Regions from separate parts of the Priestia sp. FW507-14D1A genome, predicted to be linked through region 3. Evidence: riboswitches for the same ligand, from Rfam matches in the RefSeq annotation. Region 3 holds a riboswitch; each other region holds the start of a gene.
What was found. Region 3 has a riboswitch for lysine ahead of AC3WJG_RS07660 (aspartate kinase). Riboswitches for the same ligand answer to the same signal wherever they lie in the genome.

Region 1: it holds a riboswitch for lysine, as region 3 does, so the genes downstream of both, lysA (diaminopimelate decarboxylase) here and AC3WJG_RS07660 (aspartate kinase) in region 3, are expected to answer to the same signal.
Region 2: it holds a riboswitch for lysine, as region 3 does, so the genes downstream of both, AC3WJG_RS14450 (amino acid permease) here and AC3WJG_RS07660 (aspartate kinase) in region 3, are expected to answer to the same signal.

Annotation. Positions count from the first base shown of each region.
Region 1 is NZ_JBYSWQ010000005.1:347,576-350,862, forward strand. It holds gene AC3WJG_RS19360 (dicarboxylate/amino acid:cation symporter) at 1-570, opposite strand, end outside; gene lysA (diaminopimelate decarboxylase) at 623-1,951, opposite strand; lysine riboswitch at 2,090-2,272, opposite strand; gene AC3WJG_RS19370 (CBO0543 family protein) at 2,339-2,851, opposite strand; gene AC3WJG_RS19375 (NAD(P)/FAD-dependent oxidoreductase) at 3,192-3,287, shown strand, end outside.
Region 2 is NZ_JBYSWQ010000003.1:175,854-179,140, reverse strand. It holds gene AC3WJG_RS14450 (amino acid permease) at 1-1,231, opposite strand, end outside; lysine riboswitch at 1,334-1,518, opposite strand; TPP riboswitch at 1,693-1,793, shown strand; gene thiT (energy-coupled thiamine transporter ThiT) at 1,826-2,434, shown strand; gene AC3WJG_RS14440 (ethanolamine ammonia-lyase reactivating factor EutA) at 2,591-3,287, shown strand, end outside.
Region 3 is NZ_JBYSWQ010000001.1:1,390,780-1,394,066, forward strand. It holds gene AC3WJG_RS07655 (YslB family protein) at 1-114, shown strand, start outside; gene AC3WJG_RS07660 (aspartate kinase) at 166-1,398, opposite strand; lysine riboswitch at 1,540-1,717, opposite strand; gene uvrC (excinuclease ABC subunit UvrC) at 1,783-3,287, opposite strand, start outside.

The DNA of each region.
Region 1 (3,287 bases), on a different contig from region 3:
TTTAACAACCTTCATCGATACTTCTTGACCGGAAGTCAGAAATTTCACCATGGGCTGTCCTTTTTCGCCAGCCATCGTTGTAGCAATACCGAAAATAACGGCAAAGACAATTAATTGTAAAATGTGCTCTTTCGAAAATAACTGAACAAAATCAGGTACAGTAAATGTACTAACAAGCTGAGTTAAAAGCGTCATTTTTTCAGCTGTATTTTCACTGTCACCCATCAATTCTTTAATGGCAGAAGTATCTACATTATGTAGCGGATTGTAAAGTGATGCGCCTAAAAAGCCTAAAACGGCTGAAACAGCAGCAGTGGCGATAAACACAACGGCGATACCTAGCATAATTTTACCAAGACGCTTCATTTCATTCATGTTTGCGATCGCCGAAGCCACACTAAAAAAGACAAGGGGAACGATAATCATGAACATCAAATTAAGAAACAAATCACCAAAGGGCTTTACGACTGCCACATCGGGCCCGATAGCATATCCTGCTATCCCGCCAATTAAAATAGCGAGAAGCAGAATAAGCGATGATCTGTACGTTTTAAATACACTTAAAACCATAGTTAGATTTCCTCCAAACAACAATAGCTTCTTTACTACGCAAGAACAGCTATTATTTGCTCATTGCATACGTAGTAACGACTGGCTTTACATCTTTACGCACCAAATCTTCGTATGTTTCTCGCTCTACAGCAAGACGAGCTTCTCCATTTTTTACAAATACAACAGCAGGGCGCGGAATACGGTTGTAATTGCTAGCCATTGAATAGTTGTAGGCACCTGTAGAGGACACTGCTAATAAATCTCCTTGATTAACGCGCGGTAAATCAATATCCCAAATAAGCATATCTCCTGATTCACAGCATTTACCCGCAATTGATACTGTTTCATCTTTTTTATCCGTCACTCTATTAGCCAAGACAGCTTCATGTTTTGCATCGTAAAGAGCAGGACGGATATTATCGGTCATACCGCCGTCAATTCCTACGTATTTTCGTACACCTGGAATCTCCTTCGTTGATCCAATTGTATAAAGCGTTGTACCTGCTTCTCCTACGATGCTTCTTCCAGGCTCAATCCAGACTTCTGGAAGGGTATAATTCTGTTCAGTTAACGTGCGGCTTAGCTTTTCTGTCAGTGCATCTACATAATACTCAACTGGAAGAGGAGAGTCGCTTTCGGTATAACGAATACCAAAACCACCACCTACGTTTAAAACTTTTACTTCAAATTCCATTTTATCACGAATGCTGAATAAGAAATCAGTTAAAATATCAATGGCGCGAGAAAAACCATCTACTTCAAAAATTTGCGAACCAATATGACAATGAATGCCTAAAAGATCGTAGTAAGGCTTTTCTAACGCAGAACTTACCGCTTTCATGGCTTGGTCATTGGAAAGACCAAATCCAAACTTGGAGTCTTCCTGTCCGGTCATAATATATTCATGTGTATGGGCTTCAATCCCTGGAGTAACACGCAGAAGAATAGATGCTTTCTGTTTGCGCTCAGCTGCTAAGGCATGCAAAACTTCAAGTTCGGTAAAGTTATCAACAACAAAACAGCCAATATTCGCATCAAGAGCCATTTCCATTTCTTCAATCGTTTTATTATTGCCGTGAAAATGAATGCGTTCAGCTGGATATCCAGCTTCAAGCGCTGTAAATAATTCGCCTCCTGAGACCACATCTAGTGACATATCAAGCTTCGTTAAAAGGCTAGCCATTTCCATACAAAGAAAGGCTTTCCCTGCATAGGCGATTTGATATGAAAATCCGCTTCTTCGAAAGGCTGAATGGAAGGCCTTGCATTTCGTCTCAATTAATTCTTGATCGTAGATGTATAAGGGAGTGCCGTATCGTTTTTTCAGTTCGACCGTATCGCACTGCCCAATTTCTAAATGATTGCTGCTGTTAATTTTACTCGTTCCATGTAAGTACATAATCCGTATCCCTCCATTTAAATCATTCAACTATAACTTTGATGGTCAGTAGAAAAACACAAAAAAGACCCGTGAAGTGATGTTCACGCGTCTTGGTTTCATAATAATAAAATATTATTACATTCTAGGCATCAACATCTCTTCAATAGCTCTCCACAAACCAAATGGTTTGTGACAGCTCAGCATTTATTCAATACTGAACCAGTATATGAACACAATGGATGTTTATATACTTCGGCACGAAATCCCTTTTACTTATCTTCACAGACTCCATTAGTCTCCAATAAGTGACTCTTGATTTCATGCACCTCTATTCTCAGAGAGGAAAATTATATTTAAATGTAATTTCTATTATATTTCCTTTTCCTCCGTCTAGTCAATGAAAAGTTAAGGCATAGGAATATCAAAAAGAATAAATAAGAAAGCTATAAAGCTTCCAGATAGAACCCAAGCACCCAGCGCTGTCTTTTGATGAATGACTAAAAGTGAGAACGTGACAATATTGAAGAGAAAAGAACACAGCAGCGACCATCCATAATGATGAGTAATACTGTGATTAACATAAGCAATGAACTCAATCACAGTAAATAAAAGCGCCCACAAAAGAATCCACCACATCCGGCCGCTTACATGCAGCGGCAGCCTTCCTAAAAAAACTGGTATAACAAACGGATAAATAATTAAGGTTATTCCAAGGGAAACCATGAGGTGATCGGGTAGAAAAAGGTGATCAATACCAACAGGGTGAAATACCCATACGCGGTGATGAAACAGCAGTACTTCATAAAGCAAATTCCCCGTGACCCAAAACAGCAAAGTAGGATAGTATTCTTGATACCTGCGCCACTTGCCAAATAGTAAACCAAGAATGATAAAAAATAATACAAATGAAGATTGCATACGCTCTCCTTAAAATAATGGTTATTTCTTTTTATTTACATATTATAGAAATTTTATTCTCTTTGCTTTTATTCAGAAACTATAATAGAAAAGCCGTAAGCAGCAGCGTTAAAGACGTACTACCACTATTTGTGGCTTTCTTCACGCTGCTATAATCTTCGTAAAGGAACTTCTACCGCTTTTGTTTACGAGATGAAAGGAGCTGCTATATGTTAAAGTCAGCAAGACGTAAAAATAAGCTCGAAATAGCTCAGCCTAGTATGTGACTTCTTTTTTTGCTATGCTAAAATTGCATACATATAGCATAAGAATACTAGAAGAAAGAAAAGGGTGTTTTGGTATGAAAACATACATCGTAGTTGGAGCTGGGGTACTTGGAGCTTCTACTGCATATCATTTAGCAAAAGCAGGAGCAGATGTGACATTGGTAGATCGC
Region 2 (3,287 bases), on a different contig from region 3:
GACCAAACGGGAAAAGTTTTGCATGATATGGAAGTTCACTCAAATCATGACCTTGAGCAACAAATGCTCTTCTAAAACGATAGTGGCTGATGGCAATTCCTAACCAAGCAATAAAACCAGACATACCAGAAGCGTTAAGTAACCACGTGTATACCGCACCGTCTCCAAAAAATGAAGCACCAAATGCAAGTGTACCGACAAGTGCCGTTGCGATTAAAGCATTAACCGGAACGCCTCGTTTATTTACTTTTGCTAAGAACCTCGGTGCTTTTCCATCTTTCGCTAAGTTCCAAAGCATACGCGTAGAAGCATACATACCTGAGTTACCAGCAGATAAAACGGCTGTTAAAATAACGGCATTGATAGCTGATGCTGCAAACGCCAGACCTGCTCGTTCGAATATTAAAGTAAATGGACTTACCCGCACATCATCACTTGCTAATGAATCCGCTGTGTATGGAATAAGCATCCCGATAACAAAAATAGCTAAAATATAAAATAACAAGATGCGCCAGAAGACTTGTTTAACTGCGCGAGGAACCGTTTTTTCCGGATCTTCACTTTCTCCAGCTGCGACTCCAAGCAACTCTGTTCCTTGGAATGAAAAACCAGCAGCCATAAAAATACCTAAGACAGTAAAGAATCCACCGTGAATGGGTCCATCACCAAGCGTGAAGTTTTTAAAACCTGGTGCTTCATTGTTAAAGATACCAAAAATCATCATAATACCAATAACTAAAAAGATGATAACCGTTACTACTTTAATTAACGAAAACCAAAATTCAGATTCACCAAATCCTTTTACAGAAAGGTAGTTAAGCCCAAACATAATTAATAAAAACAGGGCACTCCATAAAATAGAAGAAGAGTTTGGGAACCAAAATTTCATAATAAGGGCTCCAGCCGATAATTCAGCTGCAATCGTAATAGCCCAGTTATACCAATAGTTCCAGCCGAGAGCGAAACCAAAGGATGGATCTACAAACCGAGACGCATACGTACTAAACGAACCGGCTTCAGGCATATAAGCTGCGAGCTCCGCTAGGCTGGTCATCAAAAAGTAAACCATGACACCAATGATAGCGTAAGCTAAAAGCGCTCCCCCAGGTCCTGCTGTGTGAATTGCTCCACCACTTGCTAGGAATAAGCCGGTTCCGATGGCTCCTCCTAATGAAATCATCGTTAAGTGGCGAGATTTCAACCCACGTTTTAATTCTTGCTGCTCTTGCATAGATAAATGCTCCTTTCGAATGTACGGAAAGAGACGGGATAACATAAAAAAAGCCCGCAGTATATGTGCGCGCTTTTAAATCTGAAAACCGCGTCAACCTTCCGTGAAGATAGCTCTTCACATCACTCGCATGATGTGACAGTTCTGTTCCTGTTCGGAGACAGCCCCAGCTTAAATCAACAGAGAAGTGATCTAAACTTCGGCAATTTTTCCTTTCAAGCAACATCCTCAATGTTCTCTGCATTTCCGTTGCTTTACTATTAAAAACTGCGACCTCTACCTCATCGATTAGGATGAGGGTTTTTTATATTCATTTGACATAAAAGAAGTATACCAAATACTAAAACGATTGTCATTATAAAAAATAGATTCAGAAAATAGAAACATCTTTGAAATCTCTCGAATCTATTTTGTTACATATGATATAATGGATGTTGTCATAATACTACATAAATATCCGAACGTACCACAGGGGGAGCCGCCGTGCTGAGAGTGAACAAATTGTTCAGACCCTTCGAACCTGTTAGTTAACGCTAGCGTAGGAATGTGGGAATAGTAGCATATATTTGCTTACTCCTGTGTAAACCGTTTGATATGAATGATTCAAAAACAGGAGTGAGAAACGTGAATAAAGCATTACCTTTACAGGCTAAAATTGAAATAGCTATTTTTGCAGCATTGGCACTTCTACTTGATCTTTTGCCTTCCATTAAGATTGCAACGGCTGTGAGTATTTCGTTCTCCATGGTGCCCATTTTTATTATGTGCTTTCGCTGGGGAGTAAAAGGCGGGGCTCTATCTGGTCTATTATGGGGGCTTTTACAGTTGGCAACAGGAACGGCTTATATTTTAACAGCGCTGCAAACGTTTATTGAATATATTGTGGCTTTTGCTTTTATAGGTTTTGGAGGTATTTTTTCGCAATCTATTAAAACAAATTTAGCTAACAATAACAGATCAAAAGCTTTTGTTTTGATTGTTTTATCCCTTATTATCGGCAGCTTCGCACGGTATTTCTGGCACTTTATTGCGGGTATTATTTTCTGGGGGTCATATGCGCCAAAGGGCATGTCCGCTCTATGGTATTCTTTTTCAATGAACGGGATTTCAATGGTAGGATCACTAATAGCCTGCTTAATCATTCTTTCACTATTAATTCCATCGGCATCAAGAATGATTATAACTAAATCACACTCATCATAAGCAAAAAGACTAAATCTACCAAGATTTAGTCTTTTTTGTCATTTGTCACCTTTGTTTACACAAAAGTGTGTCAGGTTTGATAACATAGTTAGTGAAATATTCAAAAAACTGTTTTATGATAATCACCATATTCAAACGAGATAAGGGATTGATAGCATGCTACAGAAATGGATCACGAGCATAGGTTTAGATATTGGAACAAGTACAACAAAACTGATTGCAAGCAAGCTGTTAATAGCAAATCAACAAAATCAGTTTACGCTGCCAGGCTGTCAAATTATTGATCGTCGCGTAACGTATGCAAGTTCTATCTATACCACCCCTATGCTAAACGATGTTGAAATCGATGTTCAACGATTAACGGTACTACTAGAACAAGAGTATAAGAATGCAGGAATCTCCTTAGATCAAGTGGAGGCAGGTGCTGTGATCATCACAGGAGAAACGGCCAGAAAGAAAAATGCAGAAAGTATCGTTCACTATCTAGCCGAACATGCTGGGGATTTTGTTGTTGCAACAGCCGGCGCTGACTTAGAAGGAATATTAGCTGCAAAAGGATCAGGAGCAATCGAACGTTCTGCTGAAACAAATGCAGTAATTGCCAATATTGATGTAGGAGGAGGAACTGCTAACATCGCTTTATGTCAAAATGGAAAAGTTATAGAAACGTTTACACTGCATGTGGGAGGAAGATTAATTCGCCTGAATTCAGAAGGTTTTGTTACCTACGTTTCTTCTCATTTAACTGAATTTTTGAAAAATAATTCTTTAACACTGCGAGAAGGTGAAAAAGCAACATTTGAAAAGCTCTCGTCTATCTGTCAATTACTAGCTGAAGAAACCGTGAATTATG
Region 3 (3,287 bases):
ACAGAAGCCTACTTAACACATAAAGAAAAGAACGGAAAAGTGCTGATTTCCGTGCAGTGGGACCGAAAAGATATCTTACCTACCGAAACACGCGCGGAGCGCTATAAAAAGTAGGAAATACGTATATATAAAAGACGTGGAGATACCACGTCTTTTTTCTCTTCTTTATACGTGCACTGCTTGCTGCTCTTCTAATTCAAATGCTACGTGAAGCGTCTCAACAGCTTTTACCATATCAGCGTGCGGTACAACTGTAGATACTTTAATTTCAGACGTGCTGACCATCTTCACTTCAATTTTCTCCCCTGCCAGCACTTCAAACATTTCGGCTGCAACGCCTGGATTAGAAATCATGCCAGAGCCGACAATTGATACTTTAGCCAGACCGCTTTCATGTTCAATACGCGTATATCCTAAAGTAGATTTATACTCTTTTAAGACGGCAAGAGCGGCATCTACGTCTACGGTTTTAATAGAAAATGAGATAGAGAGACGATTATTAGCCGTTACGTTTTGAATAATAATGTCCACATTTAACTGTTCTTTTGCTAATGCTGTAAAAATAGTAGAAAGAGTTTGCAACTCATTGTTTAACCCTTCAATTGTCACTCGTGAAATATTATCTTCAAACGCAATTCCTCTTACGACTAAGTTTTGTTCCATTGAAACTTCCTCCTCAACAATCGTTCCATTCTCGTTTTCTAAGCTTGAACGCACTTCTAGCGGTATCTGATAATTTTTTGCAAACTCAACAGCGCGCGGATGCAGCACCCCTGCTCCCAAATTAGCTAATTCTAACATTTCGTCATATGAAATAGAGTGAAGCTTACGAGCATCTTCTACATAGCGCGGATCTGTCGTAAACACTCCTGTTACGTCTGTATAAATATCACATTTTGCAGCTTTTAATGCTGCGGCAAGAGCTACTGCCGTAGTGTCAGAGCCGCCTCGACCTAATGTTGTAATGCTTCCATCTTCTGAACAGCCTTGGAATCCAGCTACTACTACGATTCGGCCTCTATCTAATTGGCTTTGAATACGAGTCGTGTCAATGTGCTGGATTCGTGCATTGCTGTGAACTGCTTCCGTCTGGATACCAGCTTGCCAACCTGTTAGCGAAGTTGCTTCATACCCTTTATATTGAAGGGCCATTGTTAACAGGGAAATCGTTACTTGTTCTCCAGTTGTAAGAAGCATATCCATTTCGCGTTTGCTTGGACTGTCCGTAATATCACTTGCTAATTTCACCAGTGCATCTGTCGTTTTGCCCATTGCCGATACAACAACAACTACTTGGTTACCGCGCTCTGCTTCTTGAATAACACGGTTTGCTACATGTTGGATACGTTCAACAGAACCAACAGATGTTCCACCAAATTTTTGAACGATTAATGCCATAATTTTGTTCATTCCTTTTCAATAAATTTGCATATGCAGGATGATGAGAAGCTAAATTTTTTTACTCAGACAATAAAAAAAGCAATGAGATGAGCTCTCATTGCTTAACGAACGAAAATTATAAAACATAACCGTCCACTGCCGTGAGATAGCTCTCCAAGAATCTACATCTTGACAATCCTACGTTTATTCAACGCAGAACCAGCAATCATTACTATGAGGTAATGTTCACTTCGGCAAATTTCCCTTTCCGTCTCATTCATAAGGGCTCATACCCTTCCTGATACGTACTGATTAAATTTGCACCTCTATCTTCACTTCATTTGATGAAGTGTCGTATGAAATTAGTTAATAGCTTATCAAATATTTTCTATTATTTCAAGACTATTTTTGTAATGTTTCATAAATTTTTTCAGCAATGTTTTGAGGAACACCCGAATTTCGAATATCATCAACCGTTGCTTCTTTCAATTTTTTCACCGAACCAAAATACTTTAACAAAGCTTTTTTACGCTTTTCTCCCACTCCCGGAATGTCGTCCAGAACAGACTGAAAAGCGGACTTAGAGCGCACTTGACGGTGGAAAGTAATCGCAAAGCGGTGAACTTCATCTTGAATTCGCTGAAGCAAATAAAATTCTTGACTATTGCGTTCAAGCGGTATGATTTGAGGAGGCTCACCAATCATCAGGTTGGAGGTTCTGTGCTTATCATCTTTGACAAGACCTGCTGTAGGCACTAAAAGTCCCAATTCATTTTCGAGAACGTCCTGTACTGCAGCTAAATGCCCTTTGCCTCCATCTACAACAATTAAATCTGGAAGCGGAAGACCTTCTTTTAACGCTCTGGAATACCGTCTGCGAACGACTTCTCTCATGGAACTGTAATCATCTGGTCCCTTTACGGTCTTAATTTTATATTTGCGATATTCTTTCTTTTCCGGTTTCCCATCAACAAAAACAATCATTGCAGAAACGGGATCTGTCCCTTGAATATTTGAGTTATCAAATGCTTCAATCCGGTAAGGCGCTGCAATTCCAAGCTCTTCTCCTAACCGTTCAACTGCGCCAACCGTGCGCTCTTCATCTCGTTCAATTAAATAGAATTTTTCACCGAGCGCAATTTTTGCATTTTTACATGCAAGTTCTACTAATTCTTTCTTTTTGCCTCGCTTTGGATGCTGAACCTCTACTTCTACTAATTTCTCAGCTAACTCTGCATCAATCGTTGCTGGAACCAGCACTTCTTTTGGCTTAATATTTTTGGCATAAAACTGACCGATAAAAGTTAAGAAATCTTCTTCTGGCTCTTTATAAAAAGGAAACATAGAAACTTCTCGCTCAATTAATTTCCCTTGGCGAATAAAGAAAACTTGAACACACATCCAGCCTTTATCATAAGAATAGCCAAACACATCTCGATTAACAAAATCATTAAACGTTACTTTTTGCTTTTCCATTGTCGCTTCAATATGAGCAATTTGATCTCGATATTCTTTAGCCCTTTCAAAGTCAAGTTCTTCTGAAGCTTTTAACATTTTTTCAGTTAACTCTGTTTTGACATGCTCATATCCACCATTTAAAAACCGAGTGATATTTTCAATAATTTGTTTGTTTTGCTCTTCTTTTACTTCTTTTACGCAAGGAGCTAGACATTGCCCGATATGGTAATACAAACAAGGTCTGTCTGGCATGGTAGAGCACTTTCTTAGTGGATAAATGCGATCAAGAAGCCGCTTGGTTTCATTTGCAGCTTGAACGTTAGGATAAGGACCGAAGTATTTCCCTTTATCTTTTTTTATTTTTCTTGTAATAACAAGCCGGGGCTGTTTTTCAGCTGTAATCTTAATAAAGGGATAGCCCTTATCATCTTTAAGCATAATATTGTATT